DNA from 3 places in the Planococcus sp. PAMC 21323 genome. Region 2 is predicted to be linked to each of the others. Evidence: riboswitches for the same ligand, from Rfam matches in the RefSeq annotation. Region 2 holds a riboswitch; each other region holds the start of a gene.
What was found. A riboswitch is a leader RNA that binds a small molecule or an ion and turns the genes downstream of it on or off. The one in region 2 is predicted to bind cobalamin.
Positions count from the first base shown of each region.

Region 1 (7,933 bases), 950 kb from region 2:
TACTTTATCAAGTAAAGTAGAAATTATAATGATGCCATCTGGTTTGCTTGACAGCACAGTTTCATAAGTTTCAAGTTCACGAGATCTAGTAATAAAATGAATCGTTACTTGATAGCCTTGTTCTTGCGCAGTGCGAGTAATTGCAGGAATCGCATTTACATATATCGCATCATCTATTGCACTCACAATTAAGGTAATCGTTTTTGTTTTTACCATAGGAACCGCTATTTGTTCGAATGCCTCTGCTGAATAACCTAATTCATTCACAGCATTCATAACTCTTTCGTAAGTTGCTCTTTTAACCTGGTCAGGTTTATTCAAAACACGTGAAACTGTAGTTTGTGAGACTCCTGCATATTTCGCTACATCTGTAGTAGAAACCATTCTTACCAACCTACTTTCTTATTAATTTTTGTTACTACATATATTTGAGTAAAGTTATTCATTCGTCAACTATATCACAGCCATTCATTTCATGCACAATAAATATTCATAAAATAAATGAGTATGGTTATATTCATTTTGAAGGAGTTTTTTTATTCATGAATAAAAATAAGTACTTAAGTCGATTTTACACGAAACTGAACGTAGATATTAACATTGATACACTCGCTGAACTACAATCTCTTCATATGCAACATATTCCTTTTGAAAATTTGGATGTTATTCGCCGGACACCGATTTACTTGAATTTAGAAAGTATATATAAAAAAGTCGTTAATCGCCACCGTGGTGGATATTGTTATGAATTAAATGGTTTATTTCATTGGCTTTTGACCGAGCTTGGTTATAATGCAAAATTAGTAGCAGCTACCGTTCAGAAACCCGATGGTACATGGGCAAAAGCTGATACGCATGCTGCAATTATTGTAGACCTTAACGAGACATATTTAGTGGACGTGGGGTTTGGTGACTCAACTCTGTATCCAGTTTCACTAAGTGAGAGACCACATACAGATCATAGTGGGACATATCATATTGAATCTCGTGGAGACGGGTTTTATGATCTACTGCGTAACATTGATGACAATGAAAGAACGTTATATCGATTTTCTACTACAGAAAAACAACTTATCGATTTTCACGAAGGCTGTGTTTATAATCAAGTGTCGAAAAGCTCTACTTTTACACACGATGACTTAGTAACAATTGCCACTCCAAGAGGAAGAATTACGTTGTCTGGTACTCAATTCATTCAATCCGATAGAGATAAGAAATTAAAGAAGGATTTAACTGCTGAGGAAAAGCAACTTGTCCTCAAAACAGCATTTGGTATTTATCCAGAATCGTTAAATTAGTATATATTATTTTAGATTAAAAAAATCCACGCTTCTAAAGCGTGGATTTTTTAGGGTTATTTGAACACTTCTGGATAAACTGTTTTAGCGACTAGTTCAACGGCTTCCCCAATTCTTGGTCCAGGACGTGAGGTAATATCTGAATCTAGGTAAAAGACTTGATCGTTTTTGATCGCATCAATATCCCCCCAACCTTCTCGTGCTTTTATTTCTTCAATTGGATCTTCTGTATAAGATACGGTCGTAGTAATGGTTTTCGGGTTGCGCTTGATTACTTCCTCTTCCGAAATTTTTGGCCATCCTTCAAGGTCACCAAAAAGATTTTCCACATTCGCGTGATTCAAAATTTCTTGTTGGAAGGTTTTTTGACCTGTTGTGTAAAGTTCTGGAGAAGGACTAATTTCGAAATACAATTGTTTTTTCTCGTCAACTGCTTCTACTTTATTTTGCACTTCTTCAATTTGTTGCTGAATCGAGCGATTTAACTCTTCCCCTTTGTCCTCTAGACCCATAACGGTAGAGATTTGTTCAATATCACCATACACATCTTCAAAAGATTGAGCAGATTCGATAACAAAGACAGCTATTCCTGCAGTTTCTAATTCTTCGTATCCAGTAGGTGCACCTGTCGAGTACCCAATTACCACATCCGGTTCTAATTCAATAATACGTTCCGCATTAAAGACAACAGAGTCCGAAACGCGCTCAACTTCAGCCGCTTCTGCTGGATAATTATCGTAATCAGTCGCTCCAATTACTTTTTCGCCTGCTCCGATTTCATATAAAATTTCGGTATTACTTGGGATTAAAGATACAACTGTTTCTGGTACTGTTTCGAACGTTAATTCATTGTCTAAATCATCGATAACAGTATAACTTGTTTGTTTTTCAACTTCGGTTGCCGAATCTGTTTCTACTTCTTCCGTTACATCAGATTGACAAGCTCCTAGCGTTAAAGCAATTGTTCCAATCGTTAAATACTTGAATAATGAAATTTTCATCATTTATTGGCCACTTCTTTCTTTTTAGGTCTTGTTGGATAAGATTTACTAACAAAAGGTATTTCTTCAATACCTTGATATTGATTAATATATACGGCCATTGTAAAAAGGACATTAGCTAAAAGGTGAGTATAATTGAACAAAATTTCCGGTACATCTCGTTCTAAACTCACTATGTGTAACGCACGTACTGACTTTTTGGCTTCACTTCGACAAACATGCAACACACACGCGGCATGAGTACCTTGAGGTAAAACAAAATTGCCGATTTTATCTTTTGTGCAGTTTACATAATAATCATACATATTACTTAGTTGGTTTAAATCATCTTCTTGGATGGCTATTTTGCCACGTACAGAGCCATTTAAATGATAGACTTTCGGTTGAAGTATTTGTAAATCTCGCTGTACTACAGTTATGTCTTTAGTTAAGGATAGTGCTTCTCCAATACGTGTGGTCAAGGAATCCGTTCTAATTTCAAAATCTACTGTAGACGCGGCTTCACGCATAAATGGATAGCAAAGATACCTCATGTCTTTTTTCATCTCTTCACCTCACTTTTGTTTGGTGAAAATCGCTGCATTGAACGCTCTCGAAAACAACAAAAAGCCGCCCTCAAAAGAGGACGGCGGCATAGCTATTTAAAGACATATTTTATCAGTCAAAAATAGAAACGTTGCCGTATGATCCTCTTATCTTCCGAAGAGTAAAAATACGTTCAAAAAAAGGTAGGTCTCCTGGCTTGTGCGTTGTTTTACTTTAAGAACCTTCCCATTTAGTTAACCTAAACAGTGGCATTTTCTTATTTCATACGCACTTACAGTTGCGGAAACAGCCTCGGAATTTAACCGAGTTCCCTGTTATGCTGACGAAGCAGCACCTTTTTTCTGCATGATTATTCACTTGCTTTCAGTGTATCATATTTCATAAGACAAAAGACATACAGGAAATCATTTATTCCTGATCTATCAACAATTTTATCTTCCTCGGTTCTGCAAAAACAATTCGTTTATGCCACCTGAAATAGGTAGCGTGTTCGGGAGATACCGATATTTTCATCCCTTTTCTTAAGCGGTAGATTGGAAACTGATCTTCTGGAATCTTCTTAGAGATATGAAGTCGTCCTCCACCGGTAAAAGCAATATGTCCGGCAGAATACAATGCGCTATGGTTGGCGCAAAGCACTACCCCATTATAGGGGTCTAGTCGTTCGACATCAGAGCTGTCTTTCCATGGTTTAGCATGCGTTGCTCGCAATACATCACTAATTGCTATTCCACAAAGCGGACACTCTCCATTCCAAAGTGGCAATAAACTTTCTCTGAATTGCTGTTTGCCTCTACGCATCTTTGTTTTAATTTCAAGTTCGGCTTCCGCGATTAAGCTGAGTAACGGATTGTACTCAGTTTTTTTAATCACTTCCATCGATAATTCCAATTGTTCTACTTCTACCGTAAAAATGTTTAACGAACTAATCAATTCTAAAAACTTTATTGCCAATTCTTCGTTACATGGATATAAATAACCCGAGTTTCCACCAGCATCTTCTTGGAACGCTGAATATTTTACCGGCAATAAAGGTTCGATTTCTTTAAAGAACGCTTTAATCGGTAATGGATTTTCTAATTCTCGGTAAACCGTGTAAGCTATGAACGCCTCTTCATAGCCTCTAGATTGATCTTCGAGTTTTTTTAGTTTAGCCCCTTTTATACAATCCTCACGTACGCGACTAATGGCAACGACAAATCCTTTAACATAATGAAAGACAAGATCGCCTTTTTTCACTTCTTGCATTCGATTCCATGAATGTGGAACCATCCCGGACTTATCTACCTGAGGTGTCCAAAGCACACCGGCATTCTGTTCAGCATGATAAGTCTCTCCTTGCATAACGATAAAACTATTCATAACTGCCTCCTAATAATGGTCATACTTTATTTACTTTATATGTAGTAAAATCTATTATGCTATAGTAGTTTACACTTTCTATTTTAACCTAAATATTAAACTTATGCTTTCTCAAATCTTTAGTCAAAAAAAACAACCACTTGAATCAGTGGCTGTTTTTATGCTTCGATCGCTTCTATTTGCGTTACTTCATCAAAAATCGTAACTTGATTTCTACCGCTCCGCTTGGATTGGAACAACGCCTTATCTGCTTCACCAATAAGTTGGTCTAAGGTTTTATCCGCTGAGCTTAAGCTAACTCCCAAGGAAACCGTCAAATTCCCTTTTGGTTGTAATTGTTGTCCATCAAATGGATATTTTTCGATAGCTGAGCGAACTTTATCTGCTATTTCTAAGGTTATGTCCTCACCAAATGGCTGAGTAATACATAGTATAAATTCCTCTCCACCATAACGTGCTACATAGTCATTTGGACGAATATTGTCTTTCATCAATTGACCAATTGAGCGTAAGACAGTATCCCCTTTTTGATGACCATGTGTATCGTTATAGGTTTTAAAAGAGTCAACATCTAACATAATAATAGCCAGTGGAACATCTTTAGAAATCAACTTTTGAATTTCTGCTCTGAAAAAACGCATATTGGGCAGCTGTGTCAGTGGATCTTGATTAGAGTTAATCTCCAGTTCTTTTCGTAACAAGATATGATGAATTTCGCCATTTGACATTAAGCCCATTACGAGTACAGCTATAGCAGCGAATGCAGACATTAACAATATAATAGATAGCGGTGCCGGCGTAGAAACAAACATAAAGATAGATTTCACTACCTCAAAGACTAAGAGACCTATCATCATTCGTTTAATATCAAGTACTGCAAAAAACTTGTTCGTTTTTAGCTTGTTGCGAAATAAACTTCCCACTAAGACTGGTAAAACAATTGACTGCAAAATTCCGATTATCACTGTTGGACCACCAAGAGATAGGCGATAAATAGATGGGAAAATTGCAGATAATATCCCTAGTTTCCAGCCGCCTACATAAGAAATAAAATAAAGTGCTACTTCTCGCAAATCAAGCCTCATACCCATATAAAAATAAGGTTTGTACATAACTGAAAATGTCAAAAAGCTAGTAAATGCAACAATTAATAACATCAGTCGCTTTGATTCAGTCAATTCAGGGAATAATAATTCCTTTGTTTTTAATGCTAAATACAATAATGCAATAATTAATGCCATATTCTCGAGAAAGAAAAAAAGCATCGTCCCCATTCAAACAACTCCTAAAAATCTATACTAATAACATTTTACAATTTATATGTCAAAAAATATAGATAAAACACAATATTATACAAGAATCTACTTAAAAAAACCTCTTTGGCCATCACTTTCGTGAATAGCTAGAGAGGGTTATTGGATTGAGGCATGTTTCAATAGTTTAGCCATGTATAATTCGTTAGCATATTCTCCGTCCATGCAAATTGAATCACGTTTGACTCCTTCTACGATAAAGCCCATTTTTTTATACAAAGCAATAGCTGCTGTATTTTTCTCTAGTACGGTCAATTCAATGCGATGAAGCATTTTGTCAATCGCCCAGGTCTCCACTGCCCGCAATAACTGAGTTCCCGTTCCTTTGGCCCTACAGTGCTGATGAACGCCTATCACGAGGTAAACCGAATGCTGTTTTCGTTTTACCGTATCTCCTATAGCGAATAAATAACCTATTAAGTCAGTTTGTTCTTCCGCTACAAATACGACTGTCTCTTCGCTTGAACTAGTGAGGCGTTTTTCAAGTTGTTCACTTGTCGTTTGTCGTTCGCCTGGTTCATATAACATATGCTTCGACTCTTCTACATGTTTCATTAGAACGATCAGTCGCTCCGCATCCGTTGGAATTGCTTTTCTAATAATCATGACTTTTCTCCTTACATTATGATATGGCTTCTGTTCTGACTTGCTCTTTTTTAGATTTTCTAACAAACAAACCTGTATAAACAAGTAATGTACCAATCATCAACAATACGCCCATATAGACAGACATCATGGTTGGAATAAGAAATGCACCAATAATAATAGTTAATCGTGCTAACATATCTGCACCGCTAAATGAAATATTAGAAAAAGCGGAATACGAACCTCTTTTATCTTCTGGAATCATGTTAGCGATTTCTGCATTACGAACAGGTGAATAAACCAATTCACCAATTGTTCCAATAAAATTAAACAGTATTAATAAATACCAACTATTCGCTGAAGTGATTGTGACATAGCCTATGCTGTATAGAAAAAGACCTGCTAACAATACGTGCCGCTTAGCATAACGATCTGTGTATTTGTTTACTATAAATGTCAAAAAAACGACGAGCAACATGTTTTGGATATTCAACAAACTTAACATGCGAACACCCGCAACTGCAAAATCACCTATCATAAATGTCTCAAAGCTTTCAGCCAGTCGAACACCTATATAACTATTCAACGAGAATTCTGCTGAGAAAATAAACATAGAACCAATCACTACTTTAACAAAAGGACGATCTTGAAATGCAACTTTGTAGTTTTGCATTAAATCGATCACTACGTTTTGGTGTCGTTTTTTCAAGGTTTGAACTTGTTCAACTTTTAGCCAAATGTGATAAGCAATTGGCAAGCAAGCAGAAGTCACAGTTAACATGATAAATAATTCGATTTGATGATTTAAATACAATAATCCTCCGAGTGCAGCACCAATCGCCATTGATAAGTTAACAAGCCAGTAATCAACTGCATAAATTGCTTTGCGATTTTCTGGTGTCGTTGAATCGATAATGATTGCATGCATCGCTGGACGCCCTATGCTACTTGTAACAATAAATAAGACATATGCCAGTGCAAACAAGCCAATCCATCTATCTGTCGGAAACAGACTCACTGCCATTAGTAAAAACATAATTGCACTCAGTGAAGATGTCATCACTAACACTATTTTTCTAGGAAAGCGATCTGAAATATACCCCCCGATCATATTAACAAAAAAGCCAATAAATACAGTAATGATCAAAAATGATCCTGCCCACACTTTACTCATTTCCTGTGCAAAGAAAAGAGCCATGAATGGCATAACAGCTGATGCGACTGCCCGATTAAAAAATGAAGTGATCAAACGAACTTTAATATTTTGTGGATAGTCTTTCCATTTCATCTTGTCAGCCCCCTTTGTCTTATGTATATTAAACTAGACAATAAAAACTAAAAATAGACAATTTTTAAAAATATGTCCACTTTTAGGAGGAGGTATTATGGAACGTACTCTTTTAGCCTTGTGGCATGCTGTCCCTTCTGGAAATATTAAACAAGCCCAATTAGCTGATCAACTCGGACTAAGTAGCAAACAAACAGCACGCCTTCTTCGGAAATGGGCAGAAGAAGGATGGTTCACCTTTACTGCTGGACGTGGAAGAGGTAACTCTTCTTATATTCAATGGCATATGCATGTGGAAGAACTTTATGAACAACAAATGGTTCAATTAATTAAAGAGAAATCTATAGAAACTGCTAGTAAGTATTTATTATTTGACTGGTCTCCGGTAGTTAAGCAGCGTCTATTACATCTACTTCGCTCTAATTTTGGTTATGTTCAAAATAGAGTAGATCAAATCGATAAACTTATCATTCCAAGAAAATATCCTATATTAACACTTCATCCGTTATACGCTTCAGATATTCATAGCGCTAATATGGT
Region 1 is NZ_CP009129.1:1,559,147-1,567,079, forward strand. It holds gene PLANO_RS07850 (LacI family DNA-binding transcriptional regulator) at 1-384, opposite strand, end outside; gene PLANO_RS07855 (arylamine N-acetyltransferase family protein) at 543-1,298, shown strand; gene PLANO_RS07860 (ABC transporter substrate-binding protein) at 1,355-2,302, opposite strand; gene PLANO_RS07865 (hypothetical protein) at 2,299-2,844, opposite strand; cobalamin riboswitch at 3,010-3,199, opposite strand; gene PLANO_RS07870 (HNH endonuclease) at 3,254-4,207, opposite strand; gene PLANO_RS07875 (GGDEF domain-containing protein) at 4,366-5,481, opposite strand; gene PLANO_RS07880 (GNAT family N-acetyltransferase) at 5,620-6,126, opposite strand; gene PLANO_RS07885 (MDR family MFS transporter) at 6,143-7,393, opposite strand; gene PLANO_RS07890 (ABC transporter substrate-binding protein) at 7,491-7,933, shown strand, end outside.
Region 1: linked by a shared signal. The riboswitch ahead of PLANO_RS07865 (hypothetical protein) and the one ahead of PLANO_RS12395 (ABC transporter substrate-binding protein) in region 2 are both predicted to bind cobalamin.

Region 2 (7,933 bases):
AGGCGGAACAATTTATTACCCAGTCAGAAGTTTTTCAAGTCATTATCATTTCACTATTTTTACCGATCTTACTTGGGGATGCTACTTTGAAATTGCCCTTTCATCACTTATATAAACGAAAAGAAACGGTAATTGGTCTTGCTTTAGGTGGGACGTTCATCTCATTTGTACTTATTGGTTTTTCAACTCACTTTTTATTAGGTCTTCCTTTAGCAGTCGCTTTTACGTTTGCGGCGTTAATGAGTGCAACCGATCCAATCAGTGTCTTATCGATTTTCAAATCGGCAGGCGTTTCAGAAAAGCTGTCAACGATTATGGAAGGTGAATCACTTTTTAATGATGGAATTGCGATCGTTCTATTTCAAATTGCATCTGTTTATTTATTAACTTATATTGATATGGGGTGGGCAGGATTAGGCAGTGGCGTGTTACTATTTCTTCGTTTTGCTGTAGGAGGAATATTGGTCGGCGTCATTCTTGGATACTTATTTTCACAAATTCTTCGTTTTTATGACGATTATCCTTTTGAAATTGCCATATCTGCATTATTGTTTTTCGGCAGCTATTTTATCGCAGAACATATTCACGTATCAGGAATCATCGCTGTAGTGGCAGGAGGATTTGTTTTTAATGATTACGGCGCTAGAATTGGAATGTCCGAGTTAACGAAAAATGCGATCAATACCTTTTGGGACGTGATTACACTTATTGCGAACTCGTTAATTTTCTTGATTGTCGGATTAGAAATTCGCAATATCGATTTTTCTGGACAATATGTAATTATTGTATTGGCCATTGTTATCGTCTTAGTGGCGAGAGTTGTAGCGCTATTTTTCAGTACGATGCCAGCCAAAGATTTAAATCGAAAAGAGCGGATTTTATTAAACTGGGGCGGATTAAAAGGGAGTTTATCCATTGCCTTAGCATTAAGTCTACCGGCAAGTTTTGACGGACGTGAAACGATTTTAATCCTAACGTTTGCGGTCGTTCTGTTTTCTCTCGTCATCCAAGGGTTAACCATTAAACCATTGATCAAACTATTAGGACTGCAATCAAAATAAAAACAGTAATGCCAATAAAATTAAACCGATCCTGTAATAATAGGGTCGGTTTTTTTCTGTATCAATTGTCGAATTTCTTAACTCTTGGCGTTCAGATAAAAAGAACTGGCGTAAACAATGAGTGCTGTATTGAAAAAGGCGGGTGAATCGGGCTATAATGAGAAGGTTATTATTTGATGGGGAGGCGGAGAGACATGCAAAAGACAGTGGAAATAAAACTGACAACGACGATCCGTCAGCCGGATATGGAAGAACAAGTAATGGTGTTGGAATCTCGAGGAACATTGACGGAGAAAAACCAGCTGCGCTATTTGCAGTATGCCGAGCAGCAAGACGACCTTGAAATTCGGACGACAGTTAAACTTCAAGAAAATGAAGCAGTGATTATGAGAAGCGGCGGCTTGCAGATGCGGCTCCCTTTTTTATTACATAAAGAACAAACCGGCAATCTAACAAATGAACAAGGGTCATTTATGTTGACGACAAAAGCGCATGAGCTTTCTGTCAGCGATACGCGGTTTATGGTTCGTTACGATTTATCGTTAGGTTCAGATCCTGTCGGGGAATACGAAATGGAAATACAATTTATGGAGGTTAAATAATGAATGCAGTAGAACAAGTTCAACACGCCATTAAAACGGCATTTGCAGAAGCAATCGAAAAAGCAGAATTAACAACAGAGGCTGTTGAAGTACAGTTAGAATCGCCAAGAGATAAAACAAACGGTGACTATGCTACGAATATTGCGATGCAGTTAACACGTTTGGCGAAAAAGCCACCTCGTGCGATTGCAGAAGCGATTGTAGCAAATCTTGATAAAGATGCAGCAAACATTCAAACAGTAGATATTGCTGGACCAGGATTTATCAACATTACGATCAAAAAAGATTATTTGCAGGACGTTGTCAAAACGGTGCTAGAGCAAAAAGAAGACTATGGTCGTTCAACAGCTGGTGCTAATGAGCGTATACAAGTCGAGTTTGTTTCGGCTAACCCAACTGGTGACCTGCATTTAGGGCATGCACGTGGATCTTCAGTTGGCGATTCGCTTTGCAATATTTTAGACTTAGCGGGCTATGATGTGTCTCGTGAATATTATATTAACGATGCCGGTAACCAAATTAACAATTTGGCGTTATCTATTGAAGCGCGTTATTTTGAAGCGTTAGGTAAAGGCGACAGCATGCCGGAAGACGGCTATCGCGGACAAGATATTAAAGATATCGCAGAAGCATTAGTACAAGAGCACGGGGATAAATTTGTCAGCATGACGCATGAAGAGCGCTTTGAAACGTTCCGTCAACACGGTTTGAAAGTAGAATTAGCTAAATTGCAGCATGATTTAGCGAACTTCCGCGTTGAGTTTGATGAATGGTACCCAGAATCATCACTATACAAAAACGGTAAAATTGACGAAGCTCTAGCTAAACTTCGTGAAAATGGTCATGTCTTTGAAGAAGAAGGCGCTACTTGGTTCCGTTCAACAACATTTGGCGATGACAAAGATCGCGTATTGATTAAAAATGATGGCACATACACATACTTAATGCCAGATATCGCTTACCATGAAGATAAATTGCAACGTGGTTTTAGTAAGTTGATCAACGTTTGGGGTGCTGATCACCATGGCTATATTCCACGGATGAAAGCAGCGATCGAAGCACTTGGTTATGACCGTGAAACGCTTGAAGTTAGCATTATTCAAATGGTGCAATTGTATAAAGACGGCGAAAAAATGAAGATGAGCAAGCGTACTGGTAAAGCGGTAACGATGCGCGAGCTAGTCGAACTCGTCGGATTAGACGCTGTGCGTTATTTCTTCGCAATGCGTTCAGGTGATTCGCATATGGACTTTGATTTGGATTTGGCTGTTTCTCAGTCAAACGAAAATCCAGTTTATTATTCGCAATATGCGCATGCGCGTATTAGTTCGATCTTGCGTCAAGCTGAAGAGCAAGGTTTGCTAGCTTCAGAAGAGCATTTGAATTTATTGACTTCAGAAAAAGAAATTGATGTCTTGAAAAAGATCGGTGATTTCCCACAAGTCATTGCAGATGCAGCAAAACAACGTGCACCTCATCGCATTACAACGTATATCCAAGAGCTAGCGTCAAATTTCCATAGCTTCTACAATGCCAATAAAGTATTGGATGCATCAAATGTCGAGATGACAAGTGCTCGTTTAGCATTGATCACGGCTGTGAAAACAACATTAGCGAATGCATTAAAAACAGTAGGCGTCGAAGCTCCTGAAAAAATGTAAGCAAAAGCTAAACAATTGCGTGTATAATAAAACCAAGAAACAGAACTTAATAGCAATTCATAAAGGTGCTTATGTCTAAGAACATGAGTTAAAAGGGAAGCCGGTTCGATTCCGGCGCGGTCCCGCCACTGTACGTGAGAGGAATTTGCAATATGCCACTGAAGCAACGCTTTGGGAAGGAGCAAAAACCAACGATCACAAGCCAGGAGACCTGCCTTTATGTCAACACACTCATATGCCTGCGAGGAAAGGCTGGATGCGCATGCTTTTTTATGGCGTCCTTTCAATCCCTCGCAGAACTTTGCGGGGGATTTTGTTTTGGATTCGTTTTGGGTCGTTCACAAATAAGGGACCGTCTGCAAAGATTTTCTATAACAAGAACACTATACTCTAGGGGGATTTTATTGATGAACAAGTTATGGAAGTTTGGGGCAACAGCAGGATTAGCAGCAGTTTTAATGGCAGGATGCGGAGAAACAGCAGCTCCGGAAAAAGAAGTCGAAACACCAGCAGAACCACCAACTGAAGTTGCGGAAGTTGAGTTTCCGGTAACAATAACAGATGCTGTAGGCAATGAAGTTGTCATTGACGAAGAGCCTGGAGCCATTGTTTCAATGATTCCATCTAATACAGAAATTGCTTATGAGCTAGGATTGGGCGATAAAATCGTTGGCGTATCGGAATATGACAACTACCCAGAAGAAACAGCTGACGTTGAAAAAATCGGCGGACAAGAATTCAATGTTGAAAAAATCATTGGCCTTCAACCAGACTTAGTTTTAGCACACGAATCAGGATTAGGTGTGGGCGATGCCGGACTGCAACAATTACGTGATGCCGGTCTTGATGTATTTGTTGTTCAAAATGTAGAGAGCTTTGATGAAGTTTACGATTCGATTACGACAATCGGACAAGCAACAGGTAGCATGGAAAGAGCGGAAAATATTGTCTCGGAAATGGAAGCTCAAGTAGCCTCGATTGAAGAGTTGGCAGCAACAGTTGAAGAACCAAAAACGGTCTTTTTAGAAGTCGGCAGTCAACCGGATATTTACACAACAGGTAGCGGGACGTTCATGGACGAAATGTTAACGTTGATTAATGCAGAAAACGTTGCTGGCGACTTAGAAGGATGGGTTATTATGGACCCAGAAGCAATCGTTGCAGCAAATCCAGACGTCATTATTACAACCGAAGGCGCTTATGTTGAAGATGCAGTCGGTCAAATCAAGTCTCGTGGTGGCTTTGCAGAAGTAACAGCAGTTAAAGAGGAAGCGGTTTACAGCTTAGATTCAGATATGCTCACTCGTTCTGGCCCACGTTTAACAGCGGGACTAATGGAAATGGCACAGGCAGTATATCCTGATGTATTCAATGAGTAAAAATATACTAGCGTATAGCGTCTCGCTATTTCTGTTAGTGGGAGCGGTATTGTTAGGTGTTACGGTCGGAACGGTATCTATATCACCGGTGGTGCTATGGAATCCTTCATTCGATGAAGCGGCTGCCAATATTTTATGGAATATTCGTATGCCACGTGTGGTTTTAGCAGGACTTGTTGGAGCCGCGTTAGCGATTGCTGGCGCAGCTTTTCAAGGGCTTTTGAAAAATCCATTGGCCGATCCTTACACCCTGGGAGTGTCTTCCGGTGCCTCAGTCGGCGCTGTGATGACGCTCTTTTTTGGTATCTCTATCCCGTTTTTAGGGCCATTCACTTTACCGGTTATGAGCATGATCGGCGCATTACTGACGATGTTTGCTGTTGTCAGTTTTGCGAGATTGGTGGATCGCTCGATGAAAATGGAAACCGTGATTTTAACAGGTATTATATTTAGTTCTTTTCTTGGATCGATTATTTCGTTGATGATTGCCTTAACCGGTGAAGAATTACGTCAAATAATTGGTTGGTTACTCGGAAGCGTCTCAATGCGTGGGTGGCCATATGTGCGAATGGCATTGCCTTTCGTCTTGATTGGCTCATTTGTATTATGGCTCAAACGTCGTGAATTGAACGCGATGTTGTTTGGTGAAGAACGTGCGCAACATCTCGGTGTAGATGTGAAAAAAAGCAAAATGACGATTTTAATTGGGGGATCTGTCCTGACAGGTGCTGCCGTTTCCGTTTCAGGAACAATTGGTTTTGTTGGCTTAGTCGTGCCACATATGACTCGATTACTATGGGGGTCGGATCACCGTCATGTGTTGCCTTTATCTTTTATCAATGGGGCTGCTTTATTAATCGTTTGTGATTTAGTATCAAGAACGATTATTTCTCCAACAGAATTACCAATTGGTGTCATTACTGCGTTTATCGGAGCACCAGTATTTGCCTTTATCTTTTTCCGTCAACGCAAAGGAGGAGCTTAACGATGCTCGAAATCAGTGGACTAACAGGCGGATATGGCGAGAAAAAAATCGTTGAAAACGTGTCATTTACCGTCAATAAAGGCTCGATCCTCGGTATACTAGGACCGAATGGCAGTGGTAAATCAACACTAATGAAATTAATCAGTGGCGTATTGCCAGCAAAGAGTGGAGAAATTCGCATTGAAGGAACACCAATTTCAGATTTTCCAGCAAAAGAACTAGCTAAGAAAATGGCCGTATTGCCTCAACTTCACGTTCATTCTTTTGCTCATACAGTTCGGGAAACAGTATCACTTGGCCGTTACCCCCATCAAGTAGGCTGGTTTTCTTCTTGGTCAACAGAAGATGAGCAGGCGGTACAAGAAGCCATGAGATTGATGGACATTAGCCAATATGAAAAAACACAAATTGACCAAATGTCGGGTGGCGAACAACAGCGTGTCTTTGTTGCACAAGCGTTAGCGCAAGACGCAGGGATTTTGTTGTTAGATGAACCTACCAATCATTTAGATATTAATCACCAAAAAGAATTGCTCGATACAATTAAAAAACAAGCGATTGAAAAAAACTTAACCATCGTATCGATTTTCCATGATATCAATTTAGCATCTATGTATTGCGATCAATTATTATTGCTCGATGAAGGAACGATTGTTCGAATTGGTGAACCGCACGAAGTGGTGCGAGAGCAAGATATTAGAGCAGTTTACAAAACGCGAGTTAGCAATCATCCGCATCCGGAATTGCCAAAACCGCAAATTACGTTATTGCCAGGAGTCAAAAGTGAAATAAAGAACCATCGAATTTGTGCAAAAGATTTTATCGTTTCAAAAAATATGGTGCTGTACCAGAGCCCAACGCCATTAAAAACGGTTTCTTCGGCTGTTGTCAATGCAGGAGCTGGATGGTTCCGAAATTTTATGAATCGTCGTGTAGATGCCGCTTATAACGTAGATGACAGTGTTCAAGAAATGACCGAGTTTATAGAGAGTCATGGGTTGAAAATAACTGACACAGTAGGGATGATGACCGCCGTTCAAACGAAAGACGCGATTGTTAAAGAATACGAAGGACCATTTGGGTCAGTCGTTATTGCGGTTACTGCTGGCGTCGGCAATGGTGTAGACGTGTCAAAAGCGGTAGAACGAACGGTACAGGTGGGAACGATTAATACGTGGATTATGGTCAACGGTGTTTTGTCAGACGAAGCGTTTATACAAGCGATGATTACGGCGACTGAAGCTAAAACGAAAGCACTTCAAGAAAGACAAGTCAAAGATCCGCTCACGGGTACGATTGCAACAGGGACATCTACTGACAGCTGTTTAGTAGCGGCCACGCAACAAGGTGATAGTTTACCTTATGCAGGTCCTATCACAGAGCTTGGCAAATTAATCGGCATTGGTGTTTTTGAGTGCACAATTAAAGCGCTCGAATTATATGAACTAGCGAAAGCGAAAAACGTATGATGTTACATCTAATAGCAATTTTTTTAGGAATCGTTATTGACCGCATTGTTGGAGATCCACCTAATTGGCCGCATCCGGTTCGTTGGATTGGGACTGCAATAAAAAAATTAACCAATCGTTGGAATCGGGGAAAAAATACATTCCAAAACGGGTTTTTACTACTTATAACGATTGCGATTGCGGTCTTCTTAATTGTATATGGCATTGTCTATTTAGCTTACTCGATCAATCCGGTATTCGGTGTTGCGATAGAAGCGTTGTTAATCGCATCAGGACTGGCACAAAAAGGGCTGAAAGATGCAGCGATGGATGTTTATCAGCCCCTTGTCGATCAAAATATGGACTTGGCACGTGAGAAATTATCATGGATTGTTGGAAGAGACACAGATGGATTAGATGAAAGTGAGATTACGCGTGGCGTTGTCGAAACGGTATCTGAAAATACGAGTGATGGCGTAACAGCCCCATTATTTTGGGCGTTTTTACTTGGGGCACCAGGTTTGTGGCTATACAAAGCCGTTAATACACTCGATTCAATGGTCGGTTACAAAAATGACGAGTTTAGGGACTTTGGATTTGCATCTGCAAAAGCAGATGATGTCTTGAATTTTATACCAAGTCGCATAACAGGGTTTTTACTGATCGTTCTAACAAAAAGTCATCAAACACGATCATTACGTCAGCGTCTTGGAATTTGGTTACAAGATGCACCTAAGCATCCAAGTCCAAACAGTGGCTGGTTAGAGGCGGCAACGGCTGTTCAATTAGGTGTTGAA
Region 2 is NZ_CP009129.1:2,509,149-2,517,081, reverse strand. It holds gene PLANO_RS12410 (cation:proton antiporter) at 1-1,061, shown strand, start outside; gene PLANO_RS12405 (YwiB family protein) at 1,256-1,663, shown strand; gene argS (arginine--tRNA ligase) at 1,663-3,324, shown strand; cobalamin riboswitch at 3,371-3,557, shown strand; gene PLANO_RS12395 (ABC transporter substrate-binding protein) at 3,732-4,703, shown strand; gene PLANO_RS12390 (FecCD family ABC transporter permease) at 4,696-5,688, shown strand; gene PLANO_RS12385 (adenosylcobinamide amidohydrolase) at 5,691-7,157, shown strand; gene cbiB (adenosylcobinamide-phosphate synthase CbiB) at 7,154-7,933, shown strand, end outside.

Region 3 (7,933 bases), 450 kb from region 2:
AAATATAGTATTCCTCCAACGCATTAAGTTCTTCAGCTGAATTAGCTTCTGCTAGAATGACCCTCGTAAAATTTTCCAACCCATATTTCTTAATTGCTCGCTTGAGATATAGACCCGACCCCATATACACTTTCCAATTATTCTTTCGCGTGTATATACATTTCCCAATATACTTCATGTTATTTACTTGATTAGTTGTTTCGTATATAAAGCCAAAAGGATTAACTATGCCTTCCACCTCATTTAGTTTTTCCTTATTATGCTTTATTACTTCTCAACATTCAAAATTAAAGAGATTTAGCACGGGATTGACTTCATTTAAAAGTGTTTCCCCGTTTAGATGGGTTTTCGACAGCCATTACTGACTGAAGGTGCTAAAAATTAACACAAATTACTGCAATAAATTGATGTCAGCCCGCGACCTCTTGTGTGCTTGTTCGGGTTTTGTCGATTGACTTCGTCCCGGTAAAACATATACGGCGTGCCCGTTTCTAATTGCGACACCATGATGCGCGCCATAATTTCCATTGCGCGGTAGGTTTTACGCGGCAATAACGGATGGTCGACTGCTTCTTGGTATTTTTCACTAAAGTATTTTACGTCTTTTTCATCGTAAAAATCTTCAAGTCCTAAGGCGTTGCCATTTTCATCTTTCCAGCCCATGACTTGTTTGACTTGGTGTGGACAGAAGGTGTGCCACTCACCAATACTGCGTCCGTTTTCGTCTTTATCTTGCAGACGCTCCATAAATAAATCGGGAAGCGATACACCTGTGAAAATATCATGTGCTTTACGGCGCTCGTCGCCATTATTGGTTTTCAAATCCAAGAAGCCGTTCATAATGTCTTTATGGAAGACGTCTAAGTAAATCGCGACGGCTCCTTGACGTTGACCTAATTGATCCACACTGACCGCTGTATCATTAAGCAAGCGAATCCACGGCACAACACCCGAAGAATTTCCTTTGAATTTTTTAATGTCCGAACCTAACGCCCGCACTTTTCCGTAATAAATACCGATGCCACCACCGTCTTTACTAAGGCGCGCGATATCCCAGTTGTTTAAATAAATGCCGTCTAATGAATCGTCCACTGTATCGATAAAGCATGACGACAATTGTCCAAAGCTTTTACCCGCATTTGATAAAGTTGGAGTCGCAACGGTCATATACAAATGACTCATTGCCCAATACGCTTCTTTAACTAGCTCTACACGACGATCTTTTGGTTCGTTTTGCATCAATGTCATGGCAATGACTAAAAAGCGCTCTTGCGGAAGTTCAAACAAACGCCCTTCATAGTCTTTAGCTAAATAACGGTCTGCCAACAAAAATAAGCCAATGTAATTAAACAATAAATCCCGCTCTGGATCGATTGCTTGTCCAAGTTCTGCGATTTCTTCTTGCGAATAACTAGACAATAAGTCTTTTGAGTAAATTCCAACTTGCGTCAGTTCTTGAACGAGCTTGTAAAAATCTCCGTACTTTTCAGAAGAAGTGTACCCGCGATGTTCTGCTGCTTTCTTATATAAATCACTCGCATACAATTCTGCCGCTACATAAGTCCAATCTGGTTGATCCATGGTGATGTGGTTGAGCGCGTAGAGTAAAGATTGTTCGCCTTTTGCTTGTTCGGCAAGTTCGCCTGCCCGCTCGAGTAACTCGCGTGTATCTAACCCATATACATCCGTAGCCCGTTCAAGCGCTTTTTCTACTGATGACATTTCAGCCGTCTCAATTTTCATCTTCATATCAGCACAACTCCTTTGAGTATTCATTTAATTGCATGCGTCGTTGTTTTCGTTCTTGTGCGCTATGGAATAATTTTTTCTCTGCATCGGTTTCAGGGATTACGCCTTTTACAGGGATTGGTTTGCCGTTACTGTCAACCGCGACCATCGTCAATATAGCTGTCGTTGTTAAACTGGTCACGCCCGTTTCAATTTGTTGGCATTCTGCTTTAACATAAACTTCCATCGACGTTCTTCCAGTCGAAATGACTACACCTTCTAAAATGAAAATGTCACCCACTTTAGCAGAAGATAAAAAGTTCACTGTGTCGATTGAAGCGGTTACGACCGCTTTGCCGCTATGTCTCATTGCGGTAATCGCCGCGATTTCGTCTATATATGCGAGTACCGTCCCTCCAAATATCGTTCCTAAATGATTGGTATCCGGTGGCAACACCAATTTTGTTTGGACGGTTCTCGCTACACCTGCAGCTAATGCTTCTGTCATAACTTCCATTCCTCCATCTCTATAACAAACAAAAAAACCCATCCTCTCAGGGAGGATGGGTTTGAAAACGCAGAATAGCAACTCAAGACAGCTAGAACTAGCTGCTTGCGCATCATTTCTTCGTTATCTCTCTCAACTCCCGGAGAAGATCATAAACTTGTAACGAAGACAGGTCTCCTGGCTCGTGCGTCATCCTCTGCTGTCTCCTTCCCGTCCATTGGACAGTGGATTGCGACAGCTCGTCAGCACTTACAGTTGCGGGTACAGCTCCGGCATTTTACCGAATTCCCTATTAAGCCTTTTCAGGCACCTTCGTTATCGATTTCTACTATATATAGTAATTTTTTATATTTAAACACTAAATATTGTATTCATAAACTATAAACCACTTTCACTAGTTTAACAAGTCGTTTCACAATTTCAAAGCATTTGGTGAAAAATTATATTTTTCCTACCGAACTTTTCACCATTTCTACATAAAAAAAGGATGCCCTTTTTGGACAACCTTTGAATTTCTATTTATGCATCGACCCATACAGAAGCTTTTTCTTTATCTGTTTTTGGTTCGTCCGCTTTTTTATTATTTTTGCTTGTATACGGTTTAAAACTCTTTGCTTTGTTTGCGCCAGATTTCCAGCGAGTCCAGCCTTTTTTACCAGTTCCTTGGCCCGTACCGCTCTTTGCTTTCGCTTTTGCTTTGCTCATTATAATCACTCCATTACTACTACGATGATGTACAGCTTATCACATCGCAACCGCTAGTGAAACAGAAACCTTCTCGTTACGAGCGAGTAAGTACTTTTTCGATGTCTTTTTTAAACGATTCTGGTGTATCTTTTGGAGAAAATCGAGAAACAATATTGCCATCTTGATCCACTAAAAATTTCGTGAAATTCCATTTGATGCCGCTTGTTAAAAACCCTTTCGTGTTGCTCGTTAAATAAGTAAACAACGGATGTGCATCTGCGCCGTTGACTTTTACTAAATCATGCATCGGGAAAGTCACACCGTATGTCATGCGGCAAGCTTCCTGTGCTTCTGCACCTGTAGCTTCTTCTTGCTTAAACTGGTTAGATGGAAATCCTAAAACAACCAATCCTTGTTCTTTATACTCGGCGTACATTTTTTCGAGTCCATCAAACTGATCGCGTAGCCCGCATTTTGTTGCTGTGTTAACAATTAACATGGCTTTGCCTTTGTATTCACTCAATGGATATACTTCGCCGTTTGGTTTTGGTACTTCAATATCATAAATATTCATCTTGCTCACTCCTCATTTACTAATTTATGACGCTCTTAAAAATTCATGGTTTTGAAGGCTGCGTTCAACTCTTTTAAATTAATCATTAATGTCATCGCATTTACGCCCATAAAATTACAGCTCTCAACTTTTTCAAAAACGGCTCTTTCGATAGCTGGTTGTTCTTTTCTCGCTTTTTCCGTTAACGAAATCACAAATGCACGTTTATCTTTTTCAGATTGTTGCTTTGTTAAATGACCGTTGTCTATCATCCGCTTAATAATTGGATTTAAGGTGCCTGTCCCAAGCCCTAATCGTTCCCCAATATCTTTTGACAATAACTCGTGCTCGTCCCAAAGAACGAGCAGTACTAAGTATTGCGAAAAAGTTAAGTTGAAAGGCTCTAATGCTCTTGCATACATTTTCGAAAAATTACTTGAAGCTTTATACACTTCAAAACATAATTGTTGCTCTAATTTCGTTGGGTTTGCCATTTACATCTCACCTATACTAATTATTATAAAACGGTTATTTCTACATCCACAGATCCTTGAATAGCTTTTGAATACGGGCAAGTTTTATGCGCTTTTTCGACGTATTGTTGTTTTAATTCTTCAGCAATACCAGTAATATCTACCACTAGTTTTATCGCTAGTTTCACGCCGCCATCTGCTTTGTCTCCTATCAACGCAACAGTTGCAGTCACTTCACTTTTCTCTATCTCTACTTTATCAGCTTCAAGCACCAATTCCAACGCACTGTTAAAGCATGCACTATAGCCAGCCGCAAAAAGTTGCTCTGGATTTGTTGCAGTTGTAGCAGAACCTCCGAGCGCTTGTGGTTTTGCTACGTCCATATAAAAAATATTGTCCGGAGAATATACCGCTCCGTCTCTTCCGCCTGTATTCGTCATTGTTGTTTCAAATAGTGTTTTCATTGTATGTAGTCCTCCATCCATTTATATCGTACACGACTTATAATAAACTATATCGTACACGATGTAAAAAGAACTGCTCATAGACTAAAAAAGCTTTCATTCTCTGTTCAGAAGAATAAAAGCTTTAGGTTAGAACTTATTAATAAACAAATGGGATTAATCTCGCGCGCTGCTTCATCCAAAGCTCATAATCTGGACCGAACTTTTCAATGAGCAAACGCTCTTCGTAATTGATGCGCCGAAGTAAGGCCCATACCATCGCAATGCCTCCTACAAGTGTGGCAACTAAGCTACCAAAGAATAAAGCCATGCCAAGCGTTATTAAAAACAATCCTGTATAAAGTGGGTGCCGTAGCTTCCGGTAAGGACCGGTACTAACTATTTTATCGCCCTCTCGAACTGTAACGTAACGTGTGAATTGTGATTTCAAGTGGATAATCCCCCAAAAACGTAAAAACACTCCTGTAGCAAGAAAGATGATTCCCACCACTTGTCCAACAAACGCTACCATTTGGAACGGCTGGAGTTCTTGTAACAAATACGCCAATAGAATAGTAGCGATTAATACACCAAAAATTGCAACAAACGTACGTTTTTCCAACGAATCTCCTTGACCAACTCCACGATTGCGAAAAATAATAAATTCACTCAACCAAAAAACGCTTATCGCTGTAAACATCCATTCCATGATCGTCATCGCTAAGTCCCAACTTCCTGTTTCTTTCCTTATATACTATAGAAAGCGATAAACGATTACTACTATTCTAAAACACAAAAGACAGTTAAGAACTCTTGTAATAAGAATTCTTGACTGCCTTCGCTTTATTCTTCCATCGAAGATATTTCAACTAACATCGCGGTAAACGCGATAAACACAACCATTAATGACAAAACCATAGTGAACATTGTCCCTCAACTCCTACCACGTTTTGAATCCTTCTGAGCCTGGCGGTGCATGTTGAATCATATGCGTTAATGGAATCGCATAGGCCAAAGCAATAAGTGCTGCAGCAAGTCCAATCCAAATCCACCAATTTTCTAACCATTTGGGGGTGTTTGTCATATCGCTTTCTGCTAGCGGGAAATCGACGATGTCTTTTGCGTCGACTGCTTTTGGCGACAAGAACATGGTCATGACGACGATATAAATCAAGATCATTGCCGATACAAACAAGATGCTACCTCCAATTGCCATCGTCACATGATTGGTTAAGATACCGTCAAACCATTCCATTGCAGCAGGGTGGTCGTTATAACCAGAGTACGCTGTTCTTCTTGGTGCTCCAAGAAGTCCTAACAAATGCTGCGCTGTCGACATTAAAACCATACCAATCGACCACGTGATAATTTGAACAAGTCCTAAGACTTTCATCGACTTCGTAAATTTACGCCCTGTTAAATAAGGGATCAGCCAAAATGTTACGCCCATAAATGTCATCGCTACAGGAGTTCCAACCGTAATATGGAAATGTCCCACAATCCATAACGTATTGTGAACCACTTCGTTTAACTGGAAACTTGCATTGATAATTCCGCCAGCTCCACCGGGAATAAAGAACAGCATAGCGATAAAAATAGATGTAAATCGAATGTCTTTCCATGGCAGTTTTGTAAACCACCCAAAAAGACCTTTGCCGCCATTTTTGCGTCCCGCAATTTCAAATGTCGCAAACATCGAGAACGCCGTCATTAATGAAGGAACAATGACCATAAACGTCAACACTACTTGAAGAAACTTCCAAAAGTTCGAAATCCCTGGTTCGGTTAGTTGATGATGAAATCCAACTGGAATCGAAAACAGGATAAAGAGCACAAAAGACATGCGGGCAAGTGAATCACTGAATACTTTTACACCTAAAAGCTTTGGTACGATTACATACCAAGCCATATAAGCTGGCAATAACCAAAAGTAAACTAATGGATGACCAAAATACCAAAATAGTGAGCGACTGAGTTCGACGTCAATCGTATCGGTCCATCCGAACGCCCAAGGAATGTATTGAAACAAGACCGTCGCTACTACACCCAGACAGGCAATGATCCACATAATAATCGTTGTAATCGTCATAAAAGCAAACAATGGGCTTAATTGACCTTTATGGTTTTTACGCCATACGCGGTAGTGGCCCACCAATGCAAAACTGCTAATCCATGTGCCAATAATGACGAGTGCCAGTCCTACATAGAAAAACCCACTTGCTTGTAACGGAGCATAAAATGTATACATAACCGAAGCTTGTCCAGAAACAATCATGACCGTTGCCATTACGGTTCCAAGCAAGGTCACCCAAAAGCCAATCCATGAAAACAAGAGAACTTTTGGTCCAAAGTTGCCGAGACTTTTACTCATGCCTGTAATAAAAAAGCCGAAAATAAAAAATGTCGTAAAGATAAGAGCAAGTAAAACGCCGTGTGCCGTTAAAATTTGATAATAATCTAGCCAAGCAGGTAATTGAAGCGCGTCATTACGGATAAAAACTTGAAGCAATCCGCATAGGGTTCCGATTAAAAATGCGGCATACGCGACACCAATATTCCATAAAGCGAGTTTACGATCTTGTAAAGCAATCATTCTTCATACACCTCTATTTCTGTATACATCATATGGTGACCTGTTCCACAGTATTCATTACAAAGAATTAAATAAGTGCCGGGTTTTTCAAAAGTATAAGATTTTGTTGTAATCCGCCCTGGAACGACCATCATATTTACTTTCGTATTATCAATGGTAAAACTATGAACTACATCGGTACTGGTGACTTTAAAGATAACTTCTTTCCCCACCGGAACTCTCAATTCGGGAGCGGTGTAGCCAAAAGCCATCGCCACTATCGTTGCTTGATAGGTATTGTCATCTAATTGCGTAACACCTGGCTTATCAAACGGCGCAGTTTCATTTACTTTTTTTGGATCAATGGTTTCCATCCCACCAGCAGGGGTGTGATTCTGAGAGAATGCACTCACTCCCACTACACTTAAAAACACGATTAGCGATGCTATCCCTAATATCAGCCAAATTTTTTCATATTTATGTAGATGCATTTTAATCTACTCCTTTCGTTTTACGTTAACGAGCTACATACAATAAATAAACGGCTACCCACATCACGACAATGACGAGCCCTACTATAAGAACACTTACAAACGTACCTTTCAAATTGACCTCTGGCTCTGATTTTCTCTGACCCATTTGCTCTCACTCCTCATTCCTACAAACTTTACTTTTAGCCTATGTTATTTCTAGACTTCACACTGTGACATTTATCACACCCACTGCTTATTTTTATTAAATAGACAAATTTAAGACAAAAAAAAGCCTGCCTCATGGCAAGCTCATTTACTTAATCAATTTTACATAAATAAATTGGGCAGTTTTCGCAATTGGTTTCCGTCTTTAAATGCTCTAAATCATGAATAAAAATCTTTCCTTCACGCAAACTTATTGTTCCATTCTTTTTAAGATTTCCTAGCATCCGATTAACTACTTCTCTAGTCATTCCACAAAAATTCGCCAATTCTT
Region 3 is NZ_CP009129.1:2,958,189-2,966,121, forward strand. It holds gene PLANO_RS15730 (hypothetical protein) at 1-238, opposite strand, end outside; partial or broken gene PLANO_RS14580 (ribonucleotide reductase N-terminal alpha domain-containing protein) at 385-1,749, opposite strand; gene PLANO_RS14585 (acyl-CoA thioesterase) at 1,751-2,236, opposite strand; cobalamin riboswitch at 2,387-2,565, opposite strand; partial or broken gene PLANO_RS14590 (DUF3934 family protein) at 2,810-2,941, opposite strand; gene PLANO_RS14595 (glutathione peroxidase) at 3,018-3,497, opposite strand; gene PLANO_RS14600 (MarR family winged helix-turn-helix transcriptional regulator) at 3,533-3,970, opposite strand; gene PLANO_RS14605 (organic hydroperoxide resistance protein) at 3,994-4,413, opposite strand; gene PLANO_RS14610 (methyltransferase family protein) at 4,553-5,110, opposite strand; gene PLANO_RS14615 (b(o/a)3-type cytochrome-c oxidase subunit 1) at 5,333-6,985, opposite strand; gene PLANO_RS14620 (cytochrome c oxidase subunit II) at 6,982-7,455, opposite strand; gene PLANO_RS14625 (hypothetical protein) at 7,481-7,603, opposite strand; gene PLANO_RS14630 (Crp/Fnr family transcriptional regulator) at 7,755-7,933, opposite strand, start outside.
Region 3: linked by a shared signal. The riboswitch ahead of PLANO_RS14585 (acyl-CoA thioesterase) and the one ahead of PLANO_RS12395 (ABC transporter substrate-binding protein) in region 2 are both predicted to bind cobalamin.